DNA from 2 places in the Massilia sp. LXY-5 genome. Region 2 is predicted to be linked to the other one. Evidence: predicted binding sites of a transcription regulator. Region 2 holds the regulator's gene; the other holds the start of a gene.
The links. The regulator LexA, encoded in region 2, represses DNA repair genes until DNA is damaged. The targets are predictions, from matches to a motif close to ACTGTATNNNNATACAGT.

Region 1 (7,770 bases), on a different contig from region 2:
GCGAATGGCAGACCGGCCAGGTGCTGCACGTGCGCATCGCCGTCAAAGAAGAAGACGCCCGTCCGCGCGGCAGCGTGAATCTCGCCTATAAAAAGAAGATCGTCGTCACGCCCTTCCACGTGCGCCGCTCGCCCCAGCTCGACGACGTCGACGACATCGCGATCCGCCTGCCGCAGGAGCTGCTGCGCCGCATGACGGCCGGCGGCAAGTTCCTCGGCAAGGAAAGTCCGTATGTCATCTCGCCGGGCAGCAAGGGCCCGAGCACGGACACGGCGGCCGTGCGCCGCATCGCCGGCATGTACGAGAGCCAGTTCGTGGTCTCGGGCGAGATCGTCGACGCCAGCAATTTCGACAAGCCGGCATTCTATGGCCTGATCAACAAGGACGCGCGCCGCATCGAAATCGAATTTTTCGTCCACGATGGGCTGACCGGCGTCCTGCTGGCACGCCGCACGGCGCTGGTGGAAACGGTCGGAGAAAGACGCGTCGGCCGCGATAAACCCTTCGGCAGCGCCAGCTTCGCCGCCACGCCTTTCGGCGGCGCCATCCTGCGCGCGCTCGACGAGGGGATCGCCGGCATCACGGCCGATATCGCGGCATTACCCTTCATGGCCAAGGTGGTGCAGGTGCAGGGCGAACGGATCGTCATCGACGCCGGCAGCACCTCCTCGGTGACGCCGGGCGACCAGCTCGTCGTCTACCGGCTCGACCCGCGCCAGCAAGTGTACGGCGCCGATCCATTGGCGCCGCTCGGCACCGTGGAGGCGCCGGTGGGGACGGTGTCGATCGTGCAGGTGCAGCCCGGGTTTGCGATCGGGACCATGACGCCGCCAGGCGCCGCGCGCCAGGTCAGCGCCGGGGACATGGTGCGCTTCGACGTGGCGGTGATGCCGGGACGGTAAGGCGCATTACGCCGGCGGTTCTTCCGGCGGCCGTTCCAGCAGCGACTGCGCCAGCTTCAGGCCATCGACCATCACCTTGAACGCCTGGTGCTTCGCCTCCTCGTCCGGCACGCGCAGGATGTACGAGGGGTGGTAGACGGTGACGACCCAGCGGTCCTCGTGGCGGATCGCCTTGCCGAGCGATTCGCCCAGCTTCGCATTGCCATTCCCGATGACCGATTTCAGCGCCGTCGCGCCGAGCGCCACGATCACCTTCGGCTTCACCGACGCCAGCTCCTTGTCCAGCCAGTAGTGGCAGGCCTCGACCTCGCGCTGGGCCGGCGTCTTGTGCAGGCGCCGCTTGCCGCGCGGCTCCCATTTGAAATGTTTGACCGCATTGGTCAGATAGATCTCGCGCCGCTCCAGGCCGGCGGCCTCGAACACGCGGTCGAGCAGCTTGCCGGCGGGCCCAATAAAGGCTTTGCCGGCCAGATCCTCCTGGTCGCCCGGCTGCTCGCCGACCAGCATGATCTGCGCCTTCTTCGGTCCTTCTCCGCCTACCGCCTGGGTCGCGTACTGCCACAGGTCGCAGCGCCGGCATTCGTCGAGTTTCGACGGTTGCTGGCGTTCGGGCTGGGCGTCGGCGGGGGCGATCGGAATCGTGGCGCCGCTTTTCCGGCCCACCGCCTGGGCCTGGCCGGTGCTGCGCGCGCCGAGTTCGGCGTTGCTGACCATGGACGGGACAATCGCCCCTTCCGGCAGATTCTTCCAGAAGCGCGACGGAATATGGCTTTGCATCAGCTGGGCATTCACGCGCGCGGGATTGAAGATGCTGCGGTAATAGGTCAGCCACAGGGCCTCGCCGGCATCGTCGAGGTCGGCCGCGCTCGACATCAGGGGGCCGGTGTGGTGCAGGCTCGCGCCGTCCCACATGACGCTGGCCTCGGGCGTGCCGATCATCCAGGTGACGCCGCCCATGCGGTGTTTAAAATGTTCGGCGACCTGGGGCAGCACGTCGTGGCGCGGCTCGAACCAGGCTGCAAATTGCGGCGAACCGGCGTCGATGGGCCGCTCGCGGAATCGGATATAGGCGTGCATGTCGTGCTCCTCGCGGCGCACCGCCTTGACCATCGCATGCAGACGGGCGCCGTCGGCGTCGGCCGGCGACTGCACGTCGTGCTCGCCGTGCTGCCAGCGCCAGATCACCCGGTACAGGAAGGCCCAGCGGTCGGGCACGCGGCAGCAGGCGGCGGACTGCAGCATGTCCATCAGCGCGCGCGGGATGCGAAGTAAATGCGGCGGTGCCGGTTTCAAAGGGGTCAACCCGGCAGGAACATTATCGACAGAAGGGGCGGAGTCCGGCGCACCCGAGAACAGGTCGGCATCGAGCACGCCGACCTGGTTCCAGGTGACCAGTTCCGGCGCCACGTCATGTACCAGCAGTTCGCGCGCGACGGCGCGCCACTCGAGAAAGCTGGAAACCACCAGCGGCTGGCCGGCGGCAACCATCGCAACCGCGGCCGCCGCGTTCATGCCGCCTTCAGCTCGGGCCAGAGGTTCATCTGCTCCTGCGGCGCACCGAGGTGGCGCCGCAGCAGGTCGGAACTGGCAAGACCTTGCGCCGGCTTGTAGTCGGCGGTGACGACGAAAGGCGCGATCTTCTTCATGCTGCAGCGCAGTCGCGATAAATCTTCCCAGCGCACCCGGCGCAGGCGGCGCAGGTCGACGATGCGTTTGGCGTTGCGCAGGCCGATGCCGGGCACGCGCGCAATCATCTCGGCGTCCGCGCGATTCAGGTCCATCGGGAAGTGCTCGCGATTCGCCAGCGCCCAGGCCAGCTTCGGGTCAACGTCGAGCGCCAGGTTGCCGGCGGCCGGCATCAGCTCGCCCGCCGTAAAACCGTAGCCGCGCAGCAGGAAATCGGCCTGGTACAGGCGGTGCTCGCGCAAGAGCGGCGGCGGGGCGAGGGGCACGCTGTCCGGGCTTTGCGGGATCGGGCTGAAGGCCGAGTAGTACACGCGCTTGAGTTTATAGCTGCCGTACAGGGTTTCGGCCGTATTCAGGATGGTCTGGTCGTCGCTGGCGTCGGCGCCGACGATCATCTGGGTACTTTGCCCGGCCGGCGCGAAACTCGGCGCCTTCGGCTCTTCCGCCTTTTCATCGAGCTTGCGCCGGATCGAACCCATCGCCAGTTTGATGGTGTGGACGTTCTTTTCCGGCGCCAGGCGGGTCACGCTGTCGTGGGTCGGCAGCTCGATGTTCACCGACAGCCGGTCGGCATAACGGCCGGCCTCGGCGATCAGCAGCGGATCGGCGTCCGGAATCGTTTTCAGGTGGATGTAGCCCTTGAAGTGATGGACTTCGCGCAGGGTGCGCGCGACGGCGACCAGCTGCTCCATCGTGTAATCGCTCGACTGGATGATGCCGGAACTCAGGAACAGGCCGTCGATGTAATTGCGCAGGTAGAAATCGTGGGTCAGCTTGACGACTTCGGCGACCGAAAAACGTGCGCGCGGGACATTCGAAGTGCGGCGGTTGACGCAGTACTGGCAGTCGTAGACGCAGAAATTGGTAAGCAGGATTTTTAATAGCGATACGCAGCGGCCGTCCGGCGTGTAGCTGTGGCAGATGCCCATGCCGGTAGTTGCGCCGATGCCGCCGTCATTGCCGTCGGAAGCACGCTTCGGCGCCCCGCTGCTGGCACAGGAAGCGTCGTATTTGGCGGCGTCCGCCAGGATTTCGAGCTTGTCGGAAAGTTTCATCGGAGTGGAGAAACTGTATGGGTGTACAGTATAAACCAGTCCGGGTATGGACGACGCGCGGGAGGGTGCAGGGACGGGACAAAGGCGGGTCAATCAATCCCGGCATCGACTGAACCCGGAACGGCAGCGCACCGTAGGGTGGACTCCCGAGTCCACGCGTTACGCACGGTTGAGCAACCGAAACGGATCACATCAGGCATATGCTGGCGCTCTGCAGTGTTCGTGGTGTGTTCAGGGACACGAACGCGTGGACTCAGGAGTCCACCCTACGTTACTACAATCCGTAATCGGCGGCTGCGTGCACCAGCGCCAGCTCCTCGGCATTCATGCGCGCCGTGATCCGTTTCAGGTAGGGCGCCGCGCCCGGAATGCCGGACGCCGCGGCCCGCGCCAGCCAGTCATGCGCCTCGAGCAGATCGCGCTGCGCCCCCTGCCCGGTCGCACTCATCACGCCCAGGTTGAACTGCGCCCGCGCGTGCCCCTGGCGCGCCGCGCACAGGTACCAGAAGTGAGCGGCCTCGTAGTCGCGTTCGACGCCGTGGGCGCTGTCGTAGCGCAGCGCCAGCGCGAACTGGGACAGGGCATGACCCTGCTCGGCGGCCTTGCGGTACCAGGCCGCGGCCTCGCGCGGGTCGCTCGTCTCCTCGCGTTCGAGCAGCACGCCGACCATGTGCTGGGCCGGTGCATATTCCTGGTCGGCCGCGCGCCGGTACCAGTACAGGGCGCGCGCCGCATCGCGTGCCGCGCCGGTGCCGGCCTCGTGGCGCAGGCCGAGATCGAACTGGGCGCGCAAATGGCCCTGCTCGGCCGCCTGCATCATCCAGTGGGTCGCCTGCGCAGGGTCGTGGGGGACGCCGGTGCCGGCGTCGTACAGCTGGCCGAGGTGGTATTGCGCGGCCGGCAGGCCCTGGTCCGCGGCCTGGCGGTACCAGTGCGCCGCCTGTGCCGGGTCGCGCTCGACGCCCTGGCCGTGTTCGTAGCGCAGTCCGAGGTTGTCCTGGGCGGCGGCGTGGCCCTGTTCGGCAGCGCGCCGGTACCAGGTCAATGCGGCCGCTTCGTCGCGCGGCACGCCGTGGCCGCTGTCGAAGATCAGGGCGAGGTTGAACTGGGAACTGGCGTGGCCCTGCTGCGCGGCGCGCTGGTACCACTCGACCGCCTGCACGCTGTCCTGGGCGACGTCCTGCCCCTTGTCGAAGCGCAGCGCGAGGTTGAACTGGGCCGGCGCGTGGCCCTGCTGCGCGGCGCGGCGCAGCCAGTCGAGCGCTTGCTCCGGGTCGCGCGCGACACCCTGCCCGCTGTCGTAGCGCAGCGCCAGCGCGAACTGCGAGCGCGCATAGCCCTGCTCGGCCGCGCGCCGGTACCAGGCCAGCGCCTCGGCCTGGTCCTGTGGAATGCCCTTGCCGCCTTCGTACATCATGCCCAAGTTGTGCTGGGCGCCGGGATCGCCCTGGGCGGCGGCCTGGCCGAACCAGTGCAGCGCCTGCGCCACGTCGACGCCGGCGCCCTGTCCCTTCGCGTACAACCAGCCGAGGTTGTACTGGGCCGGCGCATACCCCTGTTCGGCGGCGCGCCGGTACCAGTACAACGCCTGCGCGTGGTCCTGGGGGACGCCCTGCCCCTTCTGGTACATGACGCCGAGGTTGTACTGGGCCTGCTCCAGGCCGGCGGCGGCGGCTTTGCGGTACCAGTCGACGGCCAGTTCGAAATTGCGCGGCACGCCCTGCCCGTTCACGTACATGAAACCGAGGCTGTGCTGGGCGCTGGCGACGCCGCGCTCGGCCTGCGCCTTCACGCGCAGGAATTCAGCTGTGTGACGCGCGTCCGTGTGGCGTTCGCCGTCACGCAGTTCGGGCACGGTCGCGCTTTCCATGGTGGGCGATCAGGCGCTCAGCGCGCGCGGTGGGGGGAAGACGGCCGTATGTCCGGCGATCGGCCCCTGCAGCCGCAGCACGCCGATGAAGTTGGAGAGCGAAATCGGGCGGTGGAACAGATAGCCCTGCATCGTCTCGCAGCCATTCGAACGCAGGTAGTTCGCTTGCGTCTCGGTCTCGACCCCTTCGGCCACCAGGTGCAGGTTCAGCCCGCGCGCGATCGAGATGATCGCCAGGATCACCGGATAGTGCCCTTCCGCATCGTGGATCTCCTTGACGAAGGACTGGTCGATCTTCATCGTGTGGATCGGGAACCGGTGCAGGTAAGAGAGCGACGAGTAACCGGTGCCGAAGTCGTCGATCGCAACCGACACGCCCAGCTGGCAGAGTTTGTTCAGCTGCTCGATCGCGTACTGCGGATTGCGAATGCAGATGTTCTCGGTGATCTCGACTTCGATCTGTGCCGGCGAAATCCCGTAGCGCACCAGCGCGCCGCGCATCTTCTCGAAGAAGTCGCCGCGGTCGAGGTATTGCGGCGAGAGATTCAGAGACAGCCGCACCGCCTGGCCGCTGGCCAGGTTCCATTGCAGCATGTCGCGGCACAGGGCGCCGATCATCCAGTCCGAGATCGGCAGCATCAGGCCGTTCTCTTCGGCGAAGGGCAAGAATTCGCCGGCCGACAGCAGGCCGCGCGTCGGATGGTTCCAGCGCATCAGGGCCTCGGCGCCGACGATCCGGCCGCTGGTCGAATCGATCTGCGGCTGGTAGTACATCTCCAGCTCGTTGTGCTCGAGCGCGCGGCGCAGCGCCTGTTCCAGCGCGATCTTCTGATGCGACACGTCGAGCATCGAGTCGTGATAAAAACTGTGGCCGTTCTTGCCCAGCGCTTTGACCTGGTACATCGCGATGTCCGCGTGGCGCAGCAGCTCGTCGATCGACTCGCCGTCGCCCGGGTAGATCGCGATGCCGATCGAGGCCGAGATGTGCACCTCGTGGCCATCGAGGTCGAAGGGGCGGTGCAGGCTTTCCAGGAATTTGTCGGCGATGATGCGCGCGTCGTCGCGGTCGCGCAGTTCCGGCAGCACGATCGTGAATTCGTCGCCGCCCTGGCGCGCCAGCGTGTCGCCCTTGCGCAGGCAGTCTTTCAGTCTGACCGCGACCTGCTGCAGCAGCTCGTCGCCTTTGACATGGCCGAGCGTGTCGTTCACCAGTTTGAAGCGATCGAGGTCGATGAACATCACGGCCAGTTCGGTCAGCTTGCGCTTGGCCTGGATGACGGCCAGGCCGAGGCGGTCCTTGAACAGGATCCGGTTCGGCAGGTCCGTCAGGATGTCGTGGTAGGCCTGGTAGGAGATGACTTCTTCGGCGCGCTTGCGGTCGGTGATGTCGCGCGCCACGCCATAGGTGCCGAAGAACTCGAGCTTCTGCACTTCGCTGTCGGGCACGTGCATGCCGATCGAGTTCAGCGAGATCGTCATCAGGGTGTTGTTGAAGGTGCGGTCGCCGCTGTTACTCCTGGCGCCGCGGCACTTCAGGCGCAGTTCGACGTTGCGCGAGGCGCGTTCGTCGACCCTCCTCTCGTTGAAGACATAGCGCGCGCGCTCCAGGTCTTCGTCGTGCACCAGGATCGAGTAATGCTTGCCGATCAGTTCATCGCGCGAGAAACCGAGCAATTGATAGGCGCGGTCGTTCACGAACGTAAAACGGCCTTCATGGTTCAGCGTATAGATGATGTCCGGCGAGCTGTCGACCAGGTAGCGGTACATCTTCTCGGAGTTTTCCAGCTGCTGGGCGATACGGGTGTTGGCCGAGGCCAGGCGGCGCTGCTCGAGCGCATTCCCCACCGTTTTCATCAGCTCTTCGCGGCTGTAGGGTTTGCGCAGGTAGTCGTAGGCGCCGCGTTTCAGGGCGCCGATGGCGGCGTCGATGCCGACTTCGCCGCTCATCACGATCACGTCGGCGTCGACCGCACGCTCGTTCATGAAATCCATGATCTCGTGGCCGCCGATGTCGGGCAGGCGCAGATCGAGCAGGACCAGGTCGAACCGGCTGCGCGACAGGTGGGCGATCGCCTCGCTGCCGGAGCTGGCCGTGGTGAGATCGAAGCCGCGGTCGCGCAGCAGCTCGTAGAGCGAGGCGAGCAGGCGCGGCTCGTCATCCACCAGCAACAGGCGCGGCAGGTTGACGCTCTCTCCATGCAAGGTGGGCAAGGCCGCTTCCCCACTGGCGCGATACTCGTTCATCATGACCTTATAC
Region 2 (7,770 bases):
AGCCCAAGCCGGTCAAGCCCGAGCCAAAGGTCGTCGAGCACAAGAGCGAACCGAAGCCGGTCGAACACAAGCCGGAGCCGAAGGCGGCCGAACGCAAGGTCGCCGAAAAAGCGATTGAAAAGCCGGTGGAAAAACCGGCCGTGAAAAAGCTGGAAGAGAAGCCGGCCACCCCGAAACCGAAAGACAGCGAAGCGGCCCGTGCGCTGGCGCTGCTCGAAGGCAAGCCAGCTTCGAAACCCGTCGAGAAACATGAGAAGGCCGAGGAGAAATCCGAGCGCTTCGTGGTGCAGGTGGCGGCCCTGGGGACCCAGGAAAAGGTCGACGAACTGCAGGCCCGCCTGCGTTCCGGCGGCATCAGCTCGTTTACCAAAAAGTCCGGCGCCCTGATCAAGGTGCAAGTCGGTCCATTCGGCAGCCGCGAAGAGGCCGACAGGACCAAGGCAAAGCTGGGCTCGCTGGGCCTGGGCGGTTTCCTGGTACCGATCTGATGCGCGTGGCCCGCACTTGCCGACTGTGACGATTTTCGATTACCTGGTCTTGTTCGTGCTGCTAGCCTCGGTCGTGATCAGCACCATGCGTGGTCTAGTGAAAGAAATCCTGTCCCTGACGGGCTGGATCGTCGCCTTTGTCGTGGCCAATGCGTATGGCGCGCGCCTCGCGACGCTGTTGCCGGGTATGATACCGGGCGATACGGCGCGCCTCATCGTGGCCTTCGTGGCCCTGTTCCTGGGCGTGCGCATCCTGATGGGCCTGCTGTCCCTGGCCATCGGCGCGCTGATCGACGCCGCCGGCCTGAGCCTGGCGGACCGCGGCCTCGGCGGCCTGTTCGGCCTGGCGCGCGGGATTGTAATCGTGCTGGCCGCCGTCATATTGTGTTCCATGACCGCCATTCCCCAACAAACATTCTGGAAAGACGCGCTGTTGTCCCCCCTGGCCGAAGCCGGCGCGCGCACCGTCAAGCCCTTTCTCCCCGCTGCGCTGGCGCAGCACCTGAATTTTTGAACAGTCGTTTTGAAATCTTCGTTTTGCATTCTTCCGTAACAGCATTCAGTTCTTAGGAGCGCACCATGTGTGGCATCGTCGGCGTCGTCTCGCAAACCCCCGTCAACCAGTTGTTGTATGACGCATTGCTGCTGTTGCAGCACCGCGGCCAGGACGCGGCGGGCATTGCAACCAATCACAGCAGCATGTTCTCGATGTACAAGGCGAATGGCCTCGTGCGCGACGTGTTCCGCACCCGTAACATGCGTTCGCTGCAGGGCAATACCGGTATCGGCCACTGCCGCTACCCGACCGCCGGCTCGTCGAGCGAGGAAGAAGCCCAGCCCTTCTACGTGAACGCGCCCTTCGGCATCACCCTGGCCCACAACGGCAACCTGACCAACCAGGCCGAGCTGAAGGAGGCGCTGTTCCGCAACGACCGCCGCCACATCAATACCAATTCCGACTCGGAAGTGCTGCTCAACGTGCTGGCCCACGAGATCCAGGAAGCGGCCAACGGCTATTCGCTCGACGCCGAAGCCGTGTTCAAGGCGGTGGGGGTTGTGCACCGCCGCGTGCGCGGCGCTTATGCCGTCGTGGCCCAGATCGCCGGCCACGGCATGCTCGCCTTCCGCGACCCGTACGGCATCCGTCCGCTGTGCCTGGGCATGAACGAGGGCGAGAACGGCACCGAATACATGGTTGCCAGCGAATCGGTGGCGCTGGAGGGCATCGGTTTCCGCTTCGTTCGCGACATCGCCCCGGGTGAAGCCGTGTTCATCGGCGAGGATGGCTTGTTGCATGAGCGCCAGTGCGCCGAAAACCCGTCGCTCAATCCCTGCGCCTTCGAGTACGTCTACCTGGCACGTCCGGATTCGGTGATCGACGGTGCCTCGGTCTACGCCACCCGCCTGAAGATGGGCGAATACCTGGCCGACAAGATCCGCAAGGAGATCCCGGTCGAGGACATCGACGTCGTGATGCCGATTCCCGATTCCTCGCGTCCGGCGGCGATCCAGCTGGCCCTGAAGCTCGGCGTCGAATACCGCGAAGGTTTCATTAAAAACCGCTACATCGGCCGTACCTTCATCATGCCTGGGCAAGGGATGCGCAAGAAATCCGTGCGCCAGAAACTGAACGCCATCGGCTCCGAGTTCAAGGGCAAGAACGTGCTGCTGGTCGACGACTCGATCGTGCGCGGCACCACCAGCCGCGAGATCGTGCAGATGGCGCGCGAAGCGGGCGCCCGCAAAGTGTTCTTCGCTTCGGCCGCGCCGCCGGTGCTGTTCCCGAACGTCTACGGCATCGACATGCCGACCCGCGACGAGCTGATCGCCTACGGCCGCACCGTCGAGGAAGTGTGCGAGGAGATCACCGCCGACCGCCTGGTCTACCAGGATATCGATGCCCTGAAGCGGTCGATCTCGGACGTGAATCCGGCGCTGACCAATTTCGAGGCCTCGTGCTTCGACGGCGTCTACGTGACCGGCGACGTGACCCCGGCCTACCTCGACAACCTGGAGACTGCGCGCCATAACGGCGGCAAGGGTGTCTCGCAGGAAGACGTGGTGCGTACCCAGCTGAACCTGAATCCAGCGGTCCCCGCCGAATAATTCACCTGCACTGCCATGAGCGAAAAAAAACACTACGGTTTCACGACCACGATCCTGCACAACGACCGCCGCAAGGCGATCGAGCAGGGCTCGCTGCACAAACCCATCCACACCTCGGTCGCATTCGGCTATAACGATGCGCGCCAGCTGGCGTCCGTATTCCAGGGCAAGGAGCCGGGCTTCCGCTACGGTCGCCAGGGCAACCCGACGGTGTCCGCGCTGGAAGACAAGATCACGAAGATGGAAGACGGGGTGTCGTCGCTGTGCTTCGGCACCGGCATGGCGGCCATCGGCGCGCTGTTCCAGGCGCTGCTGAAAGAAGGCGACCACATCGTCTCGTCGAGCTTCCTGTTCGGGAACACCAACAGCCTGTGGCAGACGGTCGCGGGGCAGGGCGTCGCGGTCGATTTCGTCGACGCGACCGATGTGGCCAATGTCGAGGCGGTGCTGAAGGAAAATACGCGCCTGGTGTTCGTCGAGACCATCGCCAATCCGCGTACCCAGGTGGCGGACCTGGCCCGTATCGGCGAGCTGTGCCGCGCGCGCGGCATCCTGTACGTGGTCGACAACACCATGACCACGCCGTATTTGTTCCGCCCGAAAGCGGTGGGGGCGGGGCTGGTCGTCAATTCGCTGACCAAGTCGATCGCCGGCCATGGCATCGCGCTCGGCGGCGCGCTGACCGACACCGGCCTGTTCGACTGGAGCGCCTTCCCGAATATCGCGGCGAATTTCCGCAAGCAGCCGCCCGCCGCCCAGGGCATGGCCCAGCTGCGCGCGAAGGCCCTGCGCGATTTCGGCGCCGCCCTCGGGCCGGAAGCGGCGCACCACATCGCGGTCGGCGCGGAAACGCTGGCCTTGCGCATGGAGCGCACCTGCGCGAATGCGCTGGCGCTGGCGCAGATGCTCGAAGCCGATGAACGGGTCTCGGCCGTCCACTATCCGGGCCTGCCCTCGCATCCGCAACACGGCCTCAGCACCGAGCTGTTCCGCGCCGCCGGATCGCTGCTCAGCTTCGAGCTGCGCGCGGATATCGATCCTTTCGATTACCTGAACCGCCTGAACCTGGCGATCCCCGCAAGCAACCTCGGCGACACGCGCACGCTGGTGATTCCGGTCGCGCACACGATTTTCTTCGAGATGGGTGCCGAGCGCCGTGCCAGCATGGGCATTGCCGAGTCGCTGATCCGGGTATCGGTGGGCATCGAGGATGCCGACGATTTGCTGGAGGATTTCCGCGTCGCACTGGACGTATGATGTAAAAATGCAACGCATGTGCACGCAGAATGCGTTGCCTTTAAAACATTACGGTTTTATGATCGGCCTACAATATTTCCGACAGGACGATTCCATGCGCCGTTATGTACTCTCCTTACTTTTCGTGTGCCTTAGTGCAAGCGCAGACGATCTCGCTGACGCGAATCGCCTGCTGGCAGCCAAGGATTATGCGAAGGCCCTGCCGCTGTTTACCAAGGCCGCGCGCGCCGGTAATTCCGAAGCCCAATTCCGCCTTGGCGAGATGTACTGGTATGGCGACGGTACGGCGCAAGATCTGAACGCTGCCCGCGAATGGATCGGCAAAGCCGCGGCGGCAGGCGTCCCCGACGCAAAGGAATCGCTGGCTATCCTCGAACGGCGCAAGACCCGCGAGAAGGAAATCGCTTACTGGATGAGCGAATATCGTGGTGAAGAGCTACGCTCGGGAAAATTCGCCTGCCCAGCGCCGGCGATTCCCGTCCTGTCGAAGACCAATGAGGAGATCGAGGCCACCCGCGCAGCTGTTGCAACATGGCAGACCTGCTACAACGGCTTCGTCAGTAACTTCAATTCCGCGATGCCACCGGGCAAAGTGATCCCGCAAGACGTCCTCGACATGATGAGCCCCGCGGAGTTCGAGCGCGTGCGTGCCCATATCGAGCCGACCTACCGCAAGATCATCCTCGATGCCCAAACACAAGCCGACGCGACGTTAGCCCAGCGCGACGCCTGGGAGAAGTCGACCCAGGCATTCGTGAAAGAGGAGAACCTGCGGCGCAAGCGTCAGCTGGAACTGGACACGATTCGGAACGTGCGCGACAACGAGATGCGTTTGCATGGAAGCACGAACACGCGCATCACGACCGGCAAGTGATCCTTTGAGTGGCGGCCCTTCTCGCAGTATGATGGGCCCTGCTCATTTCGTTACCGCCATGAAAAAACTTCTGTACGCTGCCTTCCTGTTTGTCAGCCTTCCCGCTGCTGCCGCCAACGATCTCGCTTCCGCCAACACGCTGTTCGAGCAGAAGCGCTATACGGAAGCCCTGACCTTGTACACCAGGCTGGCAAATGCCGGCAATGCCGATGCACAGCAACACCTGGGCCAGATGTACTGGTACGGCGAAGCCGGCGTCGTGGATGAGGCCAAGGCCCAGGCATGGTTCCGTAAAGCCGCTGCGAAAGGCAATGCGGTGGCGGCCAGCTCGCTCGTCGTCATGCAACAGCGCACGGAACGGCGGGCCGACATCGATTATTGGTTAAGCGGCTACGACGGTAGCGACTTGAAAACCGGGAAATATGCTTGTCCCGCACCGCGCATTCCCGCGATATCGAAGCAGAGCGACGAGATCGATCGCGTATCGGCAGCCATTGCAAGCTGGCAGAGCTGCTACAACGGTTTCGTGGAAAACCTGAATGCAGCCTCGCCGCTGGTAAAGCGCATTCCGGCAGACATCGTGAAGCTGATGAATGCCGCCGAGACGGAGCGCGCGCAAACCCATCTTACCCAGGTGCAGGAGAACCTGTCGGAAGAGGCGAAAGTCGCGGCCAAGCTGGTGCTGGCCGATGTCGCAGCCTGGCGCAGCGCGACAGGGGCCTATGTGAAGGAGCACAACGCCATCATCGAGGGCGGTCCTTCGGCCGAGCGCGCGCGCGACATCGAGGCGCGAAAGCACAACTATAGCCAGGCCAACAAATAACGCCGACGTTAAAAAAGCCGCGTCAGCGGCTTTTTCATACCCAGCCGCGCTTAATGCCAGCTGCGCATCAATCCCACCGCCAGGCCCTCGAGCGCGAAATCGTCGCCCGGCTCCACGCGGATGACCTTGAAGTCCGGATTTTCCGGCAGCAGTTCGATGGTCTCGCCGGTCTTGCGGTAGCGCTTGACGGTGACGTCTTCGCCGATGCGGGCCACGACGATCTGGCCGTTCTTGGCGCTGTCGATCTTTTTGACGGCGAGGAAATCGCCATCCATGATGCCGGCGTCGCGCATCGACCAGCCGCGCACCTTCAGCAGGAAATCGGGACGCGCGCCGAACATGGCGGGGTCGACGTTGTAAGTGGCTTCGACGTGTTCCTGTGCCAGGATCGGCGAGCCCGCAGCGACGCGGCCGACCAGCGGCAGCGACATCAGCAGGGCGGCCGGTACGGTCGGCACCGGATCGGGCAGGGAAGCGCCGATCAGGCGGATGCCGCGCGAGGTGCCCGAGACGATCTCGATCGCGCCTTTGCGGGCCAGGGCCTGCAGGTGTTCTTCAGCGGCGTTGGCCGATTTGAAGCCCAATTCTTTCGCGATCTCGGCACGGGTCGGCGGGAAGCCGGTGTTGTCGATCGCTTCCTTGATCAGTTCAAGGATCTGTTGTTGCCTTGCAGTGAGCTTGAGCATGGATCTGCCACAGGTTAATGATTCAGACTGTATTTTTGTACAGTATTTCGGCGAATGCAAGGGAAATCCTCATTTTTTAACATTTCCTGTCGAGCAAGGTGTCGCGCCGGGGCGACGCCGGCGGGAGATTGCGCCTTCATGCCATCCGCGTTATAATTGCCGGCTTTCCCTTCCCACACTCGTCTTGACGCCGAGGTGGGCATTTGTTTAAACGTCCTCAAGGAGTGTTGCATGCGTCATTATGAAATCGTTTTTATCGTCCACCCGGACCAAAGCGAGCAAGTCCCGGCGATGATCGAGCGTTACAAGGCCAGCGTCACCGCACGCGGCGGTAACATCCATCGCGTCGAAGACTGGGGCCGTCGTCAGATGGCTTACCAGATCCAGAAGCTGCCGAAGGCACACTACATCTGCATGAACATCGAGTGCGACAACGAGACCCTGGTCGAGCTGGAAACCGCATTCAAGTTCAATGATGCCGTGCTGCGTCACCTGACCGTGAAGATGAAGAAAGCTGAAACCGCTCCATCGCCAATGATGAAGTCGGTCCAGCGCGAAGACGCAGCCAAGAGCCACCGCGCAGAAGCCCCAGCGGCCGCTGCAGCCCCGGCCCCAGCTGCTGCCTAAATTTTTCTTGCCAGGAATCGTGAACTCGCAGTGAACCAGTTACAAGTCGTCGCGACGATTGCTGAACGCGACGTACTGCGCTATACCCCCGCCGGCGTGCCGGTCGTCTCGGCAATCCTGATGCACAGTTCGCAGCAGGTCGAGGCAGGGGTGGACAGGCTGGTCGAGTTCGAAATTGCCGCGTTCGCCGCGGGAGAAATTTCGGGCCGCTTCGCCAGCGCAGAACTGGGCGCCGCACACCAGTTCACGGGATTTTTGGCCAGGAAGAATCGCAACAGTAAAGCCCTGGTGTTTCACATCATTGATTTTAGTGCCGCCGCTTAAGACTAGCGGCCACCATTTAGATACAGGAGCCTCAAATGGCATTCGGTAAAAAGTTCGACAAAAACAAAGCCAAAGAAAAACTCAAGCGCAAACAGCAGAACCCGCTGTTCAAGCGCAAGAAGTTCTGCCGCTTCACCGCTGCAAACGTGGAACAGGTCGATTACAAAGACGTCGACACCCTGAAGGACTTCGTCCAGGAAAACGGCAAGATCATGCCTGCACGTCTGACCGGCACCAAGGCGCACTACCAGCGCCAGGTCGACACCGCGATCAAGCGCGCACGCTACCTCGCGCTGCTGCCGTACACCGACCTGCACCACGGTTAATCCCGTCGTACAGATCAGAATATCCTGGAGAAAAATATGCAAGTTATCCTTTTGGAAAAAGTTGTTAACGTCGGCAACCTGGGCGACGTGGTCAAGGTCAAGGACGGTTACGCACGTAACTTCCTGATCCCGCAAAAGATGGCCCGCCGCGCCACCGAATCGGCCAAGGCCGAGTTCGAAGCCAAGCGCGCCGAGCTGGAAAAAGCTGCTGCTGAAAAGCTGAACGCTTCGCAAGCCCAAGGCGAAAAGCTGAACGGCA

Region 1: the regulator LexA is predicted to act here: its motif matches at 3,656-3,673, upstream of ACI48I_RS00400 (putative DNA modification/repair radical SAM protein).

The regions. Positions count from the first base shown of each region.
Region 1 covers NZ_JBNNEH010000001.1:93,259-101,028, reverse strand. Annotated here, with positions in the region: gene ACI48I_RS00410 (flagella assembly protein FlgT middle domain-containing protein) at 1-902, shown strand, start outside; gene ACI48I_RS00405 (UdgX family uracil-DNA binding protein) at 909-2,414, opposite strand; gene ACI48I_RS00400 (putative DNA modification/repair radical SAM protein) at 2,411-3,643, opposite strand; gene ACI48I_RS00395 (tetratricopeptide repeat protein) at 3,918-5,513, opposite strand; gene ACI48I_RS00390 (EAL domain-containing response regulator) at 5,523-7,757, opposite strand; gene ACI48I_RS00385 (HDOD domain-containing protein) at 7,765-7,770, opposite strand, start outside.
Region 2 covers NZ_JBNNEH010000002.1:359,578-367,347, forward strand. Annotated here, with positions in the region: gene ACI48I_RS05070 (SPOR domain-containing protein) at 1-488, shown strand, start outside; gene ACI48I_RS05075 (CvpA family protein) at 514-1,002, shown strand; gene purF (amidophosphoribosyltransferase) at 1,068-2,594, shown strand; gene ACI48I_RS05085 (cystathionine gamma-synthase family protein) at 2,610-3,851, shown strand; gene ACI48I_RS05090 (tetratricopeptide repeat protein) at 3,859-4,725, shown strand; gene ACI48I_RS05095 (sel1 repeat family protein) at 4,688-5,548, shown strand; gene lexA (transcriptional repressor LexA) at 5,599-6,234, opposite strand; gene rpsF (30S ribosomal protein S6) at 6,466-6,861, shown strand; gene priB (primosomal replication protein N) at 6,892-7,185, shown strand; gene rpsR (30S ribosomal protein S18) at 7,221-7,511, shown strand; gene rplI (50S ribosomal protein L9) at 7,548-7,770, shown strand, end outside.